Regions from separate parts of the Undibacterium sp. Ji42W genome, predicted to be linked through region 1. Evidence: predicted binding sites of a transcription regulator. Region 1 holds the regulator's gene; each other region holds the start of a gene.
The links. Region 1 encodes sigma-54, which starts transcription at its own class of promoters, with help from an activator protein. Its sites were predicted from a motif close to TGGCANGNAANCTGCTTT; they were not measured.

Region 1 (4,347 bases):
GCAAAGCCAGCGTCAGCAGATTATCCAAGGGCGTGTCCCTGGTGCGCGGCACCCTGACCGTCACTTCTGAGAGTGCTGTCGTGACCGAAGCCCCGAATGGCGATCAGTTTGTTGTTCTGACAGGTGGCAGTGGCCGCAAAGTCACCTTCCGCCAGAAACGCGATGGTGGCCCTGACTTGTGGGTTGATGGCGAAGCAGACCGCGCTGAATATAACCAGAGTACAGAAATCGTCAAATTCATTTCCAAGGCCAAGGTACGCTATCTCGAAGGCAAGCGCGTCACCCAGGAACAAGAAGGTGAATACTTGTCTTATGACAGCAAGAATGATGTTTTTGTTGGCACGAATTCAACGAGCGGCCAGCATGTGGATGGCTCAGGCAATATCACCATTACCTTGCAACCAAAACCAGAAAAACAGGCTAAATAAGATGACAGCACAGTCAAGCAGCACCTTGCTTGTCAAGGGCTTGCAAAAGCGTTACGGTGCGCGCCAGGTGGTGCGCGATGTATCACTGCTATTGAAAAGCGGTGAGGTAGTCGGTTTGCTAGGCCCGAATGGCGCAGGCAAGACTACTTCGTTTTACATGATCGTTGGCCTGGTGCCCTCAGACGCAGGAGACATCACGATTGATGATGTGAATATCTCGCAACTGCCTATCCATGAACGTGCCGTACTGGGTCTGTCTTACCTGCCGCAAGAGGCATCAGTGTTCCGCAAGCTGACGGTAGAAGACAATATCCGCGCTGTACTCGAATTGCAAAAAGACAGCGAAGGCAAGTATCTCGGTGCCAAGAAAATTGAGCAAAGGCTCAATGCCCTGCTGGCAGATTTACAGATAGAAAAAATACGCGAAAGCCAGGCGCTGTCACTGTCAGGTGGTGAGCGTCGCCGCGTCGAAATTGCCCGTGCACTGGCGACCAACCCACGCTTTGTCTTGCTGGATGAACCCTTTGCCGGTGTTGATCCTATCGCCGTCATCGAAATCCAGCGCATCGTGCGCTTCCTCAAGGAACGCGGCATAGGTGTGCTGATCACCGATCATAATGTGCGCGAAACCCTGGGCATCTGCGATCATGCCTACATCATCAATCAAGGAGCGGTACTTGCCAGCGGCAAGCCTGACGACATCATACAAAATGAATCTGTACGTCGCGTTTATCTCGGAGAACACTTCCGGATGTGACGGGAATCATCATGAAACAAAGCCTGCAACTACGTACCTCACAACATCTGGCCTTAACGCCGCAATTGCAGCAATCAATACGATTATTGCAGTTATCCACTTTGGAATTGCATCAGGAGCTGGAGACGCTGCTGACCGATAATCCCATGCTGGAACGCGTCGATGATCCCCTCGATCACGCCGTGCGCCTGCTGGCCGATGGTGCCATTAATACCAGCAGCACTTCTGCCGATGCGGGCATGGAAGCACCAGTGCCAAGAGACGACAGCGACAGGTCTGCCGACCCAGCCCCGGCTGATGCAGAAACCGTCGTCAGTAACGACAGCACCACCTCCAGCGAAGAAGACTGGGGCTTTGATGATGTGCAGCATGGCAGCAAATCTGGCGATGATGAAGATGGCCGCCCGCAGCTGGGTGCAGCCCATGTCACCCTGCGTGAGCACTTGCTGGAACAGATGCGCCTGAACCTGCGTGAACCGCGTGACCGCGCCCTGGTCGAGTTGATGATCGATGCGCTCGACAATAATGGTTACCTGACCGAAACATTAGATGAAATACATGCCAGTTTGCCACTGGAGTTGTTTGTAGAACCAGAAGAACTGGCTTTTGCCCTGAACATGCTGCAAAGCTTTGACCCGGCAGGTGTCGGTGCGCGCAGCCCGTCAGAATGCCTGGCCCTGCAAATCAAGCGCTTACCAAAAGTTGCTTTCGTCACACGCAGGCTGGCATTGCAAATTGTTGAAACACAACTGACTTTATTTGCACAAAGAGATTTCACCAAACTCAAGAAAATCCTCGACTGTGATGACGAAGATTTGCGCGATGCACAAACTGTGATCAGGATGTGCAAACCCAGACCTGGCATTGCTTTTGCTGCCGATGAATCTGATTATGTCGTGCCAGACGTGATCGTCAGAAAATCTACTAACGGCTGGCAAGTCATGTTGAATCAGGATGTCATGCCCAGGCTGCGGGTAAGCAGCATGTATGCCAACATCATGAAGCAAAACCGTGGCGAAGCTGGCATGGGCGCACAATTGCAAGAAGCCCGTTGGCTGATCAAGAATATGCGCCAGCGTTTTGAGACTATATTGCGCGTTGCACAAGCCATAGTCGAAAGGCAACGCAATTTTTTCACGCACGGTGCTGTTGCTATGCGACCCCTTGTTTTGCGCGAAATTGCTGATACACTAGGATTACACGAGAGCACTATCTCCCGTGTTACAACTCAAAAATACATGTTGACCCCACATGGCATGTTTGAGTTGAAGTACTTTTTCGGCAGCCATGTCGCGACGGAAACAGGGGGTGAAGCATCTTCCACCGCGATACGTGCACTCATCAAGCAGTTGATAGGAGCAGAAGACCAGAAAAGCCCACTCTCTGATAGCAAAATTGCAGACATGCTGGGTGAACAGGGCATGGTAATTGCCCGACGGACAGTTGCCAAATACCGTGAAGCCCTCAAAATCCCCCCAGTCAGTTTGCGTAAATCTTTGTAAGCAGTCCTTGTAATCACGGTTTGAATTGCTATATATGATTTAGCTCAAGGCAAATAAATGCTGAGAGCGTATCATTACAGCAAGCAACATCACTATAGGAGCACAGTATGAATCTCACCATCAGTGGACATCACGTCGAAGTAACTCCTGCAATTCGTGAATATGTACATACCAAACTAGAACGTATCAGGCGGCATTTCGACCAGGTCATTGATATCGCCGTCATCCTGACGGTGGACAAGCTCCGGGAAAAGGATAAACGACACAAAGCCGACATTAATCTGCATATCAGCGGTAAAGATATCCACGTTGAAAGTCTGGCGCATGATCTGTATGCGGCAATCGATGCACTGGTAGATAAACTTGATCGCCAGGTCATCAAGCACAAAGATAAAATGCAAGACCATCAGCACGACGCCATCAAGCACATACCTGATCCGGCATCGGCTTCATAAGACCCCAGTCCTTACCCTGACAGGGTTGTGGACATCCAAAACAAGGACGCTAAAGGCGTCCTTTTTGTTGGGTGCATGGTTTTGAGGTTAACAATTTACATCAATCAGTAACTGAATTACCCTGAGAAAATCCGCATACTTATTAACCGTCATTCTACCTGGCTAGCTCTCCAGCATAGATTTAGCTGAAATCCGCCTGGCTAGTGCGTTCGTAGCGTGAATGCCTTGCAACAATCCTGTACGCGTATTAACGTCATTCCAGCATGCTTTTGGCTGGAATCCAGCGGCGTTCGTCGTATGCCGTGGCGTTTTTTTACATGTGGCACTTTGACTAAAACGTTTGCTCTCCGTGGATACAAGCCGGGTCTCGGCCCGGCAGCCGAAATACTTTCTTTGCGTCGCCAAAGTAAGTATTCAAAGAAAGGCGACCCAGGCGTAGCCGCCCCTACGGGGTGCCCATTTGTGCAGTACAAAAAATGGGAAGATCCGAAACTCGCCTGCGGCCTTGCCCTTAGGAACATGCGCTTGCAAGCGCATGCCGTTACGCAGGCGTGCAGCATGCTGCACGAAACCCCTGCTACACCTCAAACAGCGGCTCTTCTTTTTCCATTTTCTGTACTGCACAAATGGCGGCTACACATGGGAACTGCGGAAAATCAAAAACAACATAAACCCCAAAGTCAAACCCAACGGCAACCACAACCAGTCCTTACGCTATTTCCTCATAAACATATACACCCCGTGACGCCCAGGCCCGACAAAGTTAAAATAGCAGCTTCATCCCCTACCCTGCATAGTCAACCACCATGAGCGAATTTGTACTTACCACCGTCAAGAACAATATAGGCTACATCACCCTAGACAGACCCAAAGCTTTGAACTCGCTGTCACTCGATATGGTAAGAGCGCTGACGACGACCTTGCTGGCCTGGCAGGATGATCAGAGCGTGCGTGCCGTGTTTATCCACAGCAGCAGCGAGAAAGCATTTTGTGCTGGTGGTGATATCCGTTTTTTCTATGATGTCGGCACGGCCACACCCAAAGGTGACTCCGCCCTGCTGGAAGATTTTTTCACGGAAGAGTATGCCTTAAATCATTTAATCCATTTCTACCCAAAACCCTATATCGCGCTGATGAATGGCGTGGTCATGGGGGGCGGCATGGGTATCGCACAGGCAGGGCCAGATTGCCGTTTGCGTATCGTC
Region 2 (4,347 bases), 180 kb from region 1:
GCCCGTAAGGTGTGGAGATAGCAATTTTTCCAGATACTGGTGACGCTGGTGGTGAGGTCAGCAGGCTACTGCTTGTGACCGAAGAGACTGTGGCAAAGCTATTGCCAAAACTGACTTTGTTGTCGGTTTTGACTGGCTGGTAGTTTGCACCGCCGACCGTAACGACTGTGCCGTTGCTACCCATATTGGGGGTAAAGCCGGTAATGGTCGGCGCACTGGCTGCGCCAACGACGAAGTCATTACTGCTGGTGGCTGTGCCGTTGGCATTGCTGATGGTGATTTTGCCTGTCGCGACATCTGCGGGCGCGTTTACTGTCAGGCTGTTTGCGGTGGCGGCCGTCACCGTTGCGGACTTGCCATTGAATTTGACAATATTGTTTGCAGCTACGGTATCAAAGCCGCTGCCAAAGATGGTGACCGTGGTACCTGCACTACCGCCGGAGGGAGAGAATTCGGCAATTGAGAGTGCTGTCGTGGTGTTCTTTTGTATATTCTGGATATTGCCAACGGCATCATAAGTGTATTGCACACTGTTGCCGTCAGCTGCTACCACGCTGACCAAGCGGCCAAGTTTGTCATACACGTATTGGACATCAGCCGCCAGCGCAGGCGATGCGAGATGCGTGCCCAGGCAGAGCGCTAGCAGGCATAAAGCGCGGTAAGGCCGCGCTGCAAATTGCCGGATGAAAATGCTTTGTGCTTCCAATACAATCGCCAACAAGCGTACAAGGCCATGTTTCAGGCAAAACCGGTGCTGCATTGTCATCCCTTTGCGTTCATCTATTGTCAGCATCGGGCTGATGCACGTAAAAATTACGGACAGGCAATAGTTAATTTATCTTAAAGTCATGTATTCCACACAACTATAATGCAAAGGGAACAAGTTCACTTAATTATTTTTTACTTTTATTTCCTTAAAAATAAAGACACCTGATGAAAAATATGGCAATAATTTGCATATCTTTTGACGATTGCCCGGCTCGAACTTATTTGGATGAGGGGGCAGATAACAGGTGTTTGGGCAACGGTGCACTGGTCAGGGATTTTAAAAATTGAACCAGGTCGGCTTTTTCCAGAGGGGTGAGTATCAGGGGTTTTTGTGATTCGGCGCTGCGGTAATAAATTTCCATTTCAACTGCGGCTTCCAGCGTGGCGACGCTGCCGTCGTGCATATAGGGGGCAGTCAGTGCTACGTTGCGCAGGCTGGGTGTGCGGAATTTGGCGATGTCTGCTGGCTTGAGGGTGACTGCAAAACGGCCAAGCTCGGCGATGTCTTCATCGCTGAGCACTGCCTGGTCCAGGCTGATTTTTTGTTCTTGCGCGCGCACCAGGCGTTGTGTCAGCTCTGGCAGGCGGGCTTCGATCTTTTTAAAGCCCACACCCAGGCCATGGAACTGGTTATCGGTGAACAAGGCGTGTGTCTTTTCTATCTTGTGACAGTTGATGCATTGCGCACTGCCGATGAAAAGTTGCAGGCCACGTTGCGCTGCGGGACTGATGCTGGCTTTATCTTGTTGAAAGTAATAGCGGTCAAACGGGCTGTCACCAGCTGCCAGGGTGCGCTCAAAACTGGCTAGCGCGCTGGCGACTTGTTCAGGGTTTATTGAGGCAGGTTTGATGTTATAGGCTTGCTGTATCAGTACGCGGTAAGCAGGATTTTTGTTTAAACCTGCGAGGATGGCTTGCTGGTCTTGCAGCCCATGTTCACGCGGATTTAAAAAGGGGTCCATGGCCTGGGATTCAAGCGTGCTGCGGCGGCCATCCCAAAACTGGCTTTGATTAAAGGCGGCATTGATGAGGCTGGGGGTGTTGCGTGTGCCAATTTGCCCTCTGATACCTTCTGCCAGTTTTTTACCGTCGCTAAAAGCCAGTTGCGGCTGATGACAAGTGGCGCAACTTACGGTGCCGTCGCGGCTCAGGTTTTTATCAAAAAAAATCTGCTGACCCAGCCTGCTTTTGGCAGCATTTGCTGCGTGTGGCATGTCTGGCAAACCCGTCAATGCCTGCTGATTGCTGTCTTCAGAAACAGCCAGGCGGCAAGCGGCTGACAACATCAACAGACATAGTAGTGCTCGCAATTTTTTGGGCATACGACCTGCGCTTTGATAAAAAATGAACATTGTACTATCGTCGGTCAGTCGCTCCTGTTTGCACGATCGACTGATAGCGACAAAAAAACCACGCTTCGGTTAACCACAAGGTGATCTGGCACGTTTCTTGATATGCTGTATTGGAACCGTAACCACGAGACTAGAACATGGCCAAGTTTTTCAATGAAATGCACGCCTATGACGCCAGTGCACCGGGTGCCGCTGCAATTGGTGGCGCGGGCGGAGAATTGACGCGGGAACATTACCGCGAGTTTTGCAACTGGCTGGCGCAACAACCGGCCGAACGATTGAAACGCAAGCGGGCCGAGGCTGACCTGAGTTTTCGCCGGGTGGGCATTACCTTTGCCGTGTATGGTGACGATGCGGGCACTGAGAGGCTGATCCCGTTTGACATCATCCCGCGCATTATCCATGCGGGTGAGTGGGCGCAATTGCAAAAGGGACTGGCGCAGCGGGTGCAGGCGCTGAACATGTTCATTCATGATATTTATCACGCCCAGAATATCATCAAGGCGGGCATCATCCCTGCTGAGCAAATCTATAAAAATGCCCAATATCGCCCTGAAATGCAGGGTATTTCTGTCGCTTCTGACATTTATGCCCATATTGCAGGTGTGGATATTGTGCGGGCTGGCGAGGGTGAATTTTACGTACTGGAAGATAATTTGCGGGTGCCCTCTGGCGTATCTTACATGCTGGAAGACCGCAAGATGATGATGCGGCTTTTTCCTGAGCTGTTTGCGCGTAACAAGATTGCACCGGTTGATCATTATCCTGACATGCTGCTGGATAACCTGCGCTCAGTCGCCCCTATGGGGGTGGATAACCCTACCGTGGTGGTCATGACGCCGGGCATGTATAACTCGGCGTATTTCGAACATGCCTTCCTGGCCCAGCAAATGGGTGTGGAACTGGTCGAAGGCCAGGATTTATTTGTCAATGACAATGCGGTGTTCATGCGCACTACGCGGGGGCCCAAACGGGTGGATGTGATTTACCGCCGTATTGATGATGATTTTCTTGATCCGCTAGCTTTCCGGCCTGACTCTTCTCTGGGTGTGCCGGGCTTGTTGTCGGTGTATCGCGCAGGCCGCGTGACGCTGGCGAATGCGATAGGCACCGGTGTTGCGGATGATAAATCGATCTACCCATTCGTGCCGGACATGATCAGGTTTTATCTGACTGAAGAACCGATCTTGAATAACGTGCCGACTTACCAGTGCCGCAAAGCCGAAGACCTGTCTTATACGCTGGCGAATCTGGGGGAACTGGTGGTCAAGGAAGTGCATGGTGCTGGTGGTTACGGCATGCTGGTGGGTCCGGCTTCGACCAAGGCGCAGATAGAAGATTTTCGTCAGCGTTTGCTGGCCAAGCCGGATGGTTATATCGCCCAGCCTACCCTGGCATTGTCGGCCTGCCCTACCTTTGTTGAAAGCGGCATTGCGCCACGCCATATCGATTTGCGGCCCTTTGTGTTGTCTGGCAAGACCATCTCGATGGTGCCAGGCGGCCTGACGCGGGTGGCCTTGGAAGAGGGTTCGCTGGTCGTCAACTCATCGCAAGGCGGTGGGACAAAAGATACCTGGATCCTTGAAAATTAAGTCAGGAGAAATTACATGCTGAGTCGTACCGCTGATCATTTGTTCTGGATGGCGCGCTATACCGAGCGTGCTGAAAATACTGCCCGTATGCTGGATGTGAATATCCAGACGTCGATGTTGCCGCAATCTGCCGAAGATGCTGAACGTGGCTGGCGTGCCATGCTCGGCATCTCTGAATTGCAGTCTGCCTTTGACCATCAATATGGTTTGCTGACGAAGAAGGATGTGCTCGACTTCATGGTGCGAGACCCGATGAATCCGTCCTCCATCGCCTCCTGTCTGAAAGAAGCGCGTGAAAATGCCAGGGCTGTACGCGGTACGCTGACGACTGAGGTGTGGGAAACGCAGAATGCCACCTGGCTGGATATGCAGGACAACTTGTCGCATACGATACTGGAAAACGACCCCAGCCAGTTTTTTGAATGGGTCAAGTACCGTTCGCATTTGTCGCGTGGCGTGACGCTGGGCACGATGCTCAAGGATGAGGCGGTGCATTTTATTCGCCTGGGTACCTTCATAGAGCGCGCGGATAATACGGCGCGGATACTGGATGTGAAATTCCACGGTGCCAAAGAAAGCGGGCGCGGCAATGACAGCCTGCAAAGGGATTTTTATTACTGGGCAGCGCTACTGCG
Region 3 (4,347 bases), on a different contig from region 1:
CCAGCGTCAGGTCCTGGCGCTTGTCCGCAAACTGATGGGCTACCGCCTGATGGAAGACGGCAGTCAATTCCTGACCATTCAAAAACAGGTCCGTCAGCTTCAAATGCGTAAGTGACTTGAAAGAAGAGTCCAGTAAATTTTCCGCAGCAGCATTGGCAAATAAAATGCAACCGTCAGCATCCAGCACAATGACAGCGGATGTCAGCAGGTCCAGTCCGGCAAATGAGGTAAGTGGAGTTTTCAAAACTTGTCCATAAAAAAAAGGCCGCACAGAGCGACCTTTACGCAAGCATCATGCCCAGAGAGCACTTTTGCCATTCACACTGGCAACTTATTTTGCATTGGCAATTTCACGTTTCAGTGCTTCTATGTTTTTTTCGGTGCGGCTGATGTCTTCTTTCATCAAATTGGTGCGTTCCTGATATTTGGCGAAATTTCTTTCATCACCACGGCGCTCCGGCTCACCATTATTGTATTCTTTCTTGATGTTTGCCAGTTTTTGTTCTTCTGTCTTCAGCTCATCCATCAAAATCTGCTTACGATCAGAATCCCTGGCCTTTTGGGTACTGTCATCTACCTTGGGGAAATCGCTGGGGCTACTGGCAGGCTTGCCTTGCGGTTTTTTGCCAGCGGCAGGTGGTGTTGGCGCAGGAAGCACTGTAATGCCCTGCAAATCCACTTTCTTGCAACCTTTGACGGCACCAGTGTTCTTGTACTCTTTTTTGCCATTATCATCGACGCATAGATATACCTCGGTCTGTGCATGGGCATACGCCTGCACGCCAATAAAAAGAAGTAATCCTGACAAGAGTCGGTTCATAGGAAAGCAATATTCATGGATAGACTGTAAGTGTATGTCATGCAGCCGTGCAACACAATTACGAACAAATTAGCATTTGTAACAAAAAAAGCGGGGTTACCCCCGCTTTTTTGCTTTTTTATCCTGATTAGAGGGTAATTACAGAGAATAATACATGTCAAATTCAACAGGGTGAGTTGTCATGCGGAAGCGTTGTACTTCTTGCATTTTCAAATCAATGTACGCATCGATCATGCTGTCGCTGAATACGCCGCCGCGTGTCAGGAACTCGCGGTCTTTGTTCAATGCTTCCAGCGCTTCTTCCAAAGATGCGCATACTGTCGGGATCAATGCATCTTCTTCTGGTGGCAAATGGTACAAATCTTTGCTGGCGGCTTCACCAGGATGAATCTTGTTCTGCACACCATCCAGACCGGCCATCATCAGTGCAGAGAAGCACAGATATGGGTTCGCCAATGGATCAGGGAAACGTGTTTCAATACGGCGGCCTTTTGGATTGGCAACGTAAGGAATGCGGATAGAAGCAGAACGGTTACGTGAAGAATAAGCCAGTTTAACCGGCGCTTCATAACCTGGAACCAGACGCTTGTAAGAGTTGGTACCTGGGTTAGTGATCGCATTCAATGCTTTGGCATGCTTGATGATACCGCCGATGTAATACAAGGCGAAATCAGACAAACCAGCATAGCCATCGCCAGCAAACAGGTTTTTGCCATCTTTCCAGATGGATTGATGTACGTGCATGCCAGAACCGTTGTCGCCAACGATAGGTTTAGGCATGAAAGTCGCTGTCTTGCCATAAGTGTGGGCAACATTCCAGACTACGTATTTCAGGTTTTGTGTCCAGTCAGCGCGCTCTACCAGCGTAGAGAACTTGGTACCGATCTCATTTTGACCAGCGCCAGCCACTTCATGGTGATGCACTTCAACCGGGATACCCAGGGATTCCAGAATCAGACACATTTCAGAACGCATGTCCTGAAAGCTATCAACCGGAGGAACCGGGAAGTAACCGCCTTTAACCGTTGGACGATGACCAGTATTGCCACCTTCCAGCTTCTCGCCTGTCGTCCAGGAAGCTTCGTCAGAATCGATCTTGACGAAACAGCCAGACATGTCTACTTTCCAGCGTACGCTGTCAAAAATGAAGAATTCTGGCTCTGGGCCAAAGTAAGCTGTGTCACCAATGCCAGAGGATTTCAAATACGCTTCAGCACGTTTAGCAATAGAGCGTGGGTCACGGTCATAGCCTTTACCATCAGATGGCTCGATCACGTCACATTGCATGAACAATGTGGTTTCTTCAAAGAATGGATCAATGTTGGCAGTAGATGGATCTGGCATCAACAACATGTCGGATGCTTCAATGCCTTTCCAGCCAGCGATGGACGAGCCGTCGAATGCGTGGCCAGATTCGAATTTATCGATGTCGAACTGGGAAACTGGAACAGTTACGTGCTGTTCTTTGCCTCGTGTATCAGCAAAGCGAAAATCAACGAATTTGACTTCGTTATCTTTCGCCATTTTCAAGACTTCTGCGGCTGTCATTGCCATGTGAAACTCCTCTGAGAGCTAAAAATAAATTCGGGAAATTGCCGAGCCCTGCGCCTGCCAGTTAAATGCAATTTTGACCAACAGACAAACCTTGCCTTATTGTTCTTATATCAGCATTTTCGCTTGGCGGCTAAACTCAGTGGGGATAATAGCAGAAACCGTGCCATCATCCAGATCAGTCATATATAAATTTGAAATTTGTTAAATGCTTGTTTTTGTGGCGTTTTCTTGTCGAAAGTAGAAACGACTTATGATTAAGCCCAATCAATAATTGCACCAAAATAATGCGAAACACTTTAACCATCCCTTTTTGGTGCATATTTTGTTGCCAATCATTATTTTGCATATTTTTGGTGCGCGTTTCAGCACTTGTCAAAATACCGATGATTCATTAGTAGCAGTACATCAATTTTAATTAATGATAAATAAGCAAACTTGATCAAAATCAACTTTAGACTGCATAAGTCAATATCAAATTCACGCTCATTTAGACTGTCCTCATCTTTGCCAAGCTCGTCATGCATCGCCCGAGGATCTTGCAAGGAATTAAAACAACCAGAGCTTGCCATTGACTACCCTATATAATAAATTATGCTGCCTCACCCCAGTCCGCGAAAGTCGCTTGTGCTTGCCACCCTGAGCTTTATTCTGGCCATGCTGGCAAGCACTGCCTTCACACTGAAACTGGTCAAGCTGTTACGAGAAGCGCGCGAGCAAAAACAACGCCTCAAAAAAATCATTTGCAGGCAACGCGCGAAACGCAAACTCGTAGAAGAAGACTTGCGCATTGCCGCCATCGCATTCGAAGCCCAGGAAGGCATGGTCATCACTGACGAACATCGTAACATCTTGCGCGTCAATCACGCCTTCACTCTTATTACCGGCTACCACCGCGAAGAAGCTCTGGGCAAACAAACCAGCCTGCTCAAATCCGGCCTGCACGGCGCGGGCTATTATGAAGACATGGGCAGACAGCTTGATACCAACGCCTATTGGCAGGGCGAAATCTGGAACCGCAGAAAAAATGGCGAAGTTTATCCAGAATGGCTGACCATTACCGCAGTCAAAAACCCAAGCGGCAAAGTCATCAACTATGTCGCCACCATGCTCGACATCACCCAAAGAAAAGCTGCCGAAGCAAAGCTGGAACATCTGGCTTATCACGACCCGCTGACTGGCCTCGCAAACCGCAGACTACTCATAGACCGCCTGCAACACAGCCTGCTGGCAAAAAGCCGCAGCAATCTATATGGCGCAATACTGTTTCTTGACCTGGATAATTTCAAAACCATCAATGACAGCAGTGGCCACGGCAAAGGCGATATGCTCTTGCAGGTTGCCGCAAAACGCCTGGCCCACAGCATACGCAAGGGCGACACTTTGGCACGCCATGGCGGCGATGAATTTGTATTGCTGCTTGAGGAACTCAGCGACAACATCCGCGAAACTGCCATAGAAACACAAATGATCGCGACCAAGATTCTCGCAGACCTCGCTGCAGCCTACGATCTTGATCATGCCGAATTCCACAGCAGTGCCAGCATAGGCATCACCCTGTTCGACAAACAAAGCACCTCAGCCGAAGAACTGCTCAAGCAAGTTGAAGTCGCCATGTATGAAGCCAAATCCAGCGGTGGCAATACTTTCCGCTTCTTCGACAAGGACATGCTTGATATCGTCAATACCCGCGCAGCACTGGAAGCCGACATGCGCCTGGGTCTGCAACAGGAACAATTCGTTTTATATTATCAGCCGCAAGTCAGCAGCACCGGGCAAGTGACAGGTGCCGAAGCCCTGGTACGCTGGCAGCATCCGCAAAAAGGCCTGGTGCCACCCTGCAACTTTATTCCGCTGGCAGAAGAATCAGGCCTCATCATCAGTCTGGGTGCATGGATACTAAAAACCGCCTGCGCCACACTCGCCGCATGGCAAAAAACCGCAGGCAAGCAGCACATGACCCTGGCGGTCAATGT
Region 4 (4,347 bases), on a different contig from region 1:
ATATTAGTATTCGATATTCAAGGCAGTGCAGAACAACTCAGAACAATTTAGAGTTGCAACTTGAAGCCTTCATGTGATGCTGTGAAGCCCATACTTCCATAAAACCTGTGCGCCTGTATGCGTTTTTTGTCACTGGTCAGTTGTATCAGTTGGCAACCACGTTCGCGCGCCAGTTGTATGGCCTTCTCTATAAACCAGTGGCCTATCCCCTGGCCACGCAGGTAGCCATCAACCCGCACGCTTTCTATCATCGCGCGGGTAGCGCCTTTCCTGCTCAGGCCAGGGATGAAAGTCACCTGCTGCATGGCGATGATGCGGCCATCCAGATCGGCCACCATCAAAAACTGATTGTCGTCGGCTGTTATACGCTCAAAGGCTTCGGCGTAACATGCCTCCTCCGAACCAACACCTTCACGATTCTTACCCAGGTCATCATCGGCGATGAGTTCCAGCAGGCGCGGCAAATCCTGCCTCACAGCGCGTCTGGTGCTGAGTCTGCACAGGTCTGCCTGCACTTTCATATTGCAACCTCTGGTTTGCTTAGTATGGGTTAACTTACTTGCGTTTATTCAAAGGAACAAACTTCAGATCTTCAGGACCCACATAATTGGCGCTAGGACGAATGATCTTGTTATCGATACGCTGTTCTATGATGTGTGCCGCCCAGCCTGAGGTACGCGCAATCACGAACAAGGGCGTGAACATGGCTGTTGGCACGCCCATCATGTGATAGGACACGGCAGAGAACCAGTCCAGGTTAGGGAACATTTTCTTGATATCCCACATCACGGTTTCCAGACGTTCGGCGATATCAAACATCTTCATGGTGCCTGCTTCTTTAGACAAGTTGCGCGACACTTCCTTGATGACCTTGTTGCGTGGATCAGAGATGGTATAAACAGGGTGGCCGAAGCCGATCACGACTTCCTTGTTTTCTACACGCTTCTTGATATCGGCTTCTGCTTCATCAGGATTGTCGTAACGCTTCTGGATTTCAAACGCGACCTCATTCGCGCCACCATGCTTAGGACCGCGCAAGGCACCAATCGCGCCGGTGATGGCGGAATACATGTCAGAGCCTGTGCCCGCGATGACGCGGCCAGTAAAGGTGGAGGCATTGAACTCATGCTCTGCATACAGAATCAACGACGTATGCATGGCTTTTTCCCAGGATGCGCTTGGTTTTTCACCATGCAACAGGTGCAGGAAATGACCACCTATGGAATCATCATCGGTTTCAGTTTCTATGCGTTTGCCATTATGACTGTAGTGGTACCAGTACAGCAGCATGGAGCCCAGCGAAGCCATCAGGCGGTCGGCGATATCGCGCGCACCAGGGTGATTGTGATCATCCTTTTCTGGCAATACGCAACCCAGCGTCGATACACCGGTACGCATAACGTCCATAGGGTGGGATGATGCTGGCAAGCATTCCAGCGCTGCCTTGACACTTGCCGGCAAGCCACGCAAAGCATTCAGCTTGGTCTTGTAGGCTTGCAATTCTGCGACGGTAGGCAATTTGCCATGCACGAGCAAATGGGCAATTTCTTCAAACTCGCAGGCGTCGGCCACGTCCAGGATATCGTAGCCACGGTAATGCAGGTCATTACCGGTTTTGCCTACGGTACACAGGGCGGTATTGCCAGCAGTGACGCCAGACAGGGCAACCGATTTCTTGGGTTTGAAAGGAACTGCTTCAGTCATGATTATTTCTCCATTGATACATTAGAAGTGCTATTCCCGTTTGCCAGCTTGATGCAGCACAAGAACGGGAACGCCATATATTTTTATTACTTGGATTTTTGCTGCGCGAACAGCGCATCCAGCTTTTGCTCAAAGTCGTGGTAATTGATGCGCTCATACAATTCCATACGGGTTTGCATGGTATCGACCACATTCTTTTGCGTGCCGTCACGGCGTATCGCACCATAGACGTTTTCTGCTGCCTTGTTCATGGCGCGGAAAGCGGACAATGGGTACAACACCAGACCCACATCCACTGCTGCCAATTCTTCGACCGAGAACAGGGGTGTCGCACCAAACTCAGTGATATTTGCCAGGATAGGTACTTTGACGGCATTGGCGAATTGCTTGTACATCGCCAGTTCAGTGATTGCTTCCGGGAAGATCATGTCGGCGCCAGCCTCTACACATGCCAGGGCACGGTCTATCGCAGCTTCCAGACCTTCAACTGCCAGCGCATCGGTACGTGCCATGATGACGAAGTTGTCGTCAGTTCGGGCATCGACTGCAGCTTTCACGCGGTCTACCATTTCCTGTTTACTGACGATTTCCTTGCCAGGACGATGGCCACACCGCTTGGCACCTACCTGATCTTCAATATGGATGGCAGCAGCGCCAAACTTGATCATGGATTTGACAGTACGTGCCACATTGAAGGCAGACGAACCAAAACCAGTATCCACATCCACCAGCAAAGGCAGGTCGCAGACATCGGTGATACGGCGTACGTCAGTCAATACGTCATCGAGATTGGAAATACCCAGGTCAGGCAAGCCCAGGGAACCAGCAGCAACGCCGCCGCCAGAAAGGTAGATCGCCTTGAAACCGGCACGTTTTGCCAGCAAGGCATGGTTGGCATTGATTGCACCGACGACTTGCAGCGGGGATTCTTCCTGCATCGCCTTACGGAAGGCGGCACCTGCGGAGTATGTACTCATTGTATGCTTTCAGGTTAATGAACAGATTCTAGGATGCATAGTGCAATCGGCGTGCCAGCGTGAATATGACAAAGGCATTTCTTTATCATCTTCATATAAATCAAACACTTATTTGCTTTGAGAGAAAAATAAAGGATGCGCACACCTTCATTTTTGTTTCATAATCATGTTTCACATTGAAATGTGAAACAATTATTCAGGCAAAAATGAAACAATAATGAAACATTCACCAGCAATACGCGACAATCAGGACAAGCCTGTCATCTGGACCGTGTCAATATCACGCCTGTTCGACATGTTCCGTGACATCATGGTTGAATATGATGTCAGCGCCGACATAGAACCCATACATATGGGCTTTGAAGAAGCCGCGCAATATCTTAAAGAACGCCTGCAAATTGAGCGATGCGATGCCGTCATCGCAGCGGGCTCGAATGGGGCGTATCTCAAGAACCGCCTGCCAGTCCCAGTCGTCATCGCCAAGGCAAGCGGCTTTGATGTCATGCAGGCGCTGGCCAGGGCGCGTAAGGTGTCACCCGCCATCGGTCTCATCAATTACCAGGAAACCATGCCTGAGCTGGCAGATTTCAAGACCACTTTTGGCTTCCCGCTGGAACAGCGCACCTATGTCACTGAAGAAGATGCCCGTGCCCAGATCAGTGAACTCAAGGCTGGTGGCATCAAGGTCATCGTCGGCGCTGGGTTGATTACCGACCTGGCGGAAGAAGCAGGCTTGACCGGCATTTTCATGTATTCCGCCACATCGATACGGCAAGCCTTTGATGATGCGCTGGAAATCGCCCGCCTGACACGACTGGAATCTGCCAGGGGACGGCATCACCCAGCCGCTGAATCTCTGCGCGCCAAACACAGCCTCAACGATTTGCGGGGAGACTCTGCCGCAATGCAAGAAACCCGCACATCTATCGCCCTGTTCGCCCGCTCCCCGGCAACGGTGTTGTTACAAGGTGAAACTGGTACTGGCAAGGAGCTGGCGGCCCAGTCCTTGCACAGGGAAAGCAAACGAGCCCGCCAACCCTTCGTCGCGGTGAATTGTGGAGCCATCGCTGAAAGCCTGCTGGAATCTGAATTATTTGGCTATGAAGAAGGCGCCTTTACAGGCTCAAAACGAGGTGGCCACGCCGGCTTGTTTGAAATAGCCCACAGAGGAACTGTCTTTCTCGATGAAATCGGTGAGATGCCTCTGACTTTGCAAACCCGTCTGTTGCGCGTACTGGAAGAGCGTGAGATCAATCGCGTAGGTAGCATGCGCCCCATACCCGTCGATGTACGCATCATCAGCGCCACTCACTGCGACCTGGAAGGCCGGGTAAAAGAAGGAAAGTTTCGTGCTGACCTGTATTTCCGCCTTGCCGTACTGCGCCTGCATTTACCAACGCTGAGAGAGCGTCCCGATGACTTGCTACCCCTGGCTGAATGGTGTCTCAAGCATGCACTGGCTGCGATGGGCGTCAGGCCGCACGCCAATCTGCATGCAGAAATAGCCAGTTGCAGCAAACTGCTGCAGAGCTATGACTGGCCAGGAAATGTAAGAGAATTACGCAATCTTATGGAACGCCTGGCCCTGTTCCTGGTGGCAGAACCCCTGCAAGCCCTTAGCCCTGGTTTTGTGGCAAAAATCTTGCCTGAATTGCCTATGCATGGG

Region 2: ACO0LG_RS24230 (circularly permuted type 2 ATP-grasp protein) is a predicted target of sigma-54. The motif match lies at 2,207-2,224, and genes of this name have one in related genera.
Region 3: glnA (type I glutamate--ammonia ligase) is a predicted target of sigma-54. The motif match lies at 2,523-2,540, and genes of this name have one in related genera.
Region 4: prpB (methylisocitrate lyase) is a predicted target of sigma-54. The motif match lies at 2,721-2,738, and genes of this name have one in related genera.

The regions. Positions count from the first base shown of each region.
Region 1 is NZ_JBMPOV010000012.1:1,029-5,375, reverse strand. Features, by position in the region: gene ACO0LG_RS23460 (LptA/OstA family protein) at 1-428, shown strand, start outside; gene lptB (LPS export ABC transporter ATP-binding protein) at 430-1,185, shown strand; gene ACO0LG_RS23450 (RNA polymerase factor sigma-54) at 1,197-2,687, shown strand; gene hpf (ribosome hibernation-promoting factor, HPF/YfiA family) at 2,795-3,142, shown strand; gene ACO0LG_RS23440 (enoyl-CoA hydratase/isomerase family protein) at 3,949-4,347, shown strand, end outside.
Region 2 is NZ_JBMPOV010000012.1:181,578-185,924, reverse strand. Features, by position in the region: partial or broken gene ACO0LG_RS24240 (IPT/TIG domain-containing protein) at 1-760, opposite strand, end outside; gene ACO0LG_RS24235 (cytochrome-c peroxidase) at 987-2,090, opposite strand; gene ACO0LG_RS24230 (circularly permuted type 2 ATP-grasp protein) at 2,258-3,712, shown strand; gene ACO0LG_RS24225 (alpha-E domain-containing protein) at 3,728-4,347, shown strand, end outside.
Region 3 is NZ_JBMPOV010000023.1:10,575-14,921, forward strand. Features, by position in the region: gene glnL (nitrogen regulation protein NR(II)) at 1-244, opposite strand, end outside; gene ACO0LG_RS28905 (DUF4124 domain-containing protein) at 332-820, opposite strand; gene glnA (type I glutamate--ammonia ligase) at 959-2,374, opposite strand; gene ACO0LG_RS28915 (putative bifunctional diguanylate cyclase/phosphodiesterase) at 2,999-4,347, shown strand, end outside.
Region 4 is NZ_JBMPOV010000001.1:657,758-662,104, forward strand. Features, by position in the region: gene ACO0LG_RS03180 (GNAT family N-acetyltransferase) at 48-521, opposite strand; gene prpC (bifunctional 2-methylcitrate synthase/citrate synthase) at 556-1,704, opposite strand; gene prpB (methylisocitrate lyase) at 1,791-2,681, opposite strand; gene prpR (propionate catabolism operon regulatory protein PrpR) at 2,899-4,347, shown strand, end outside.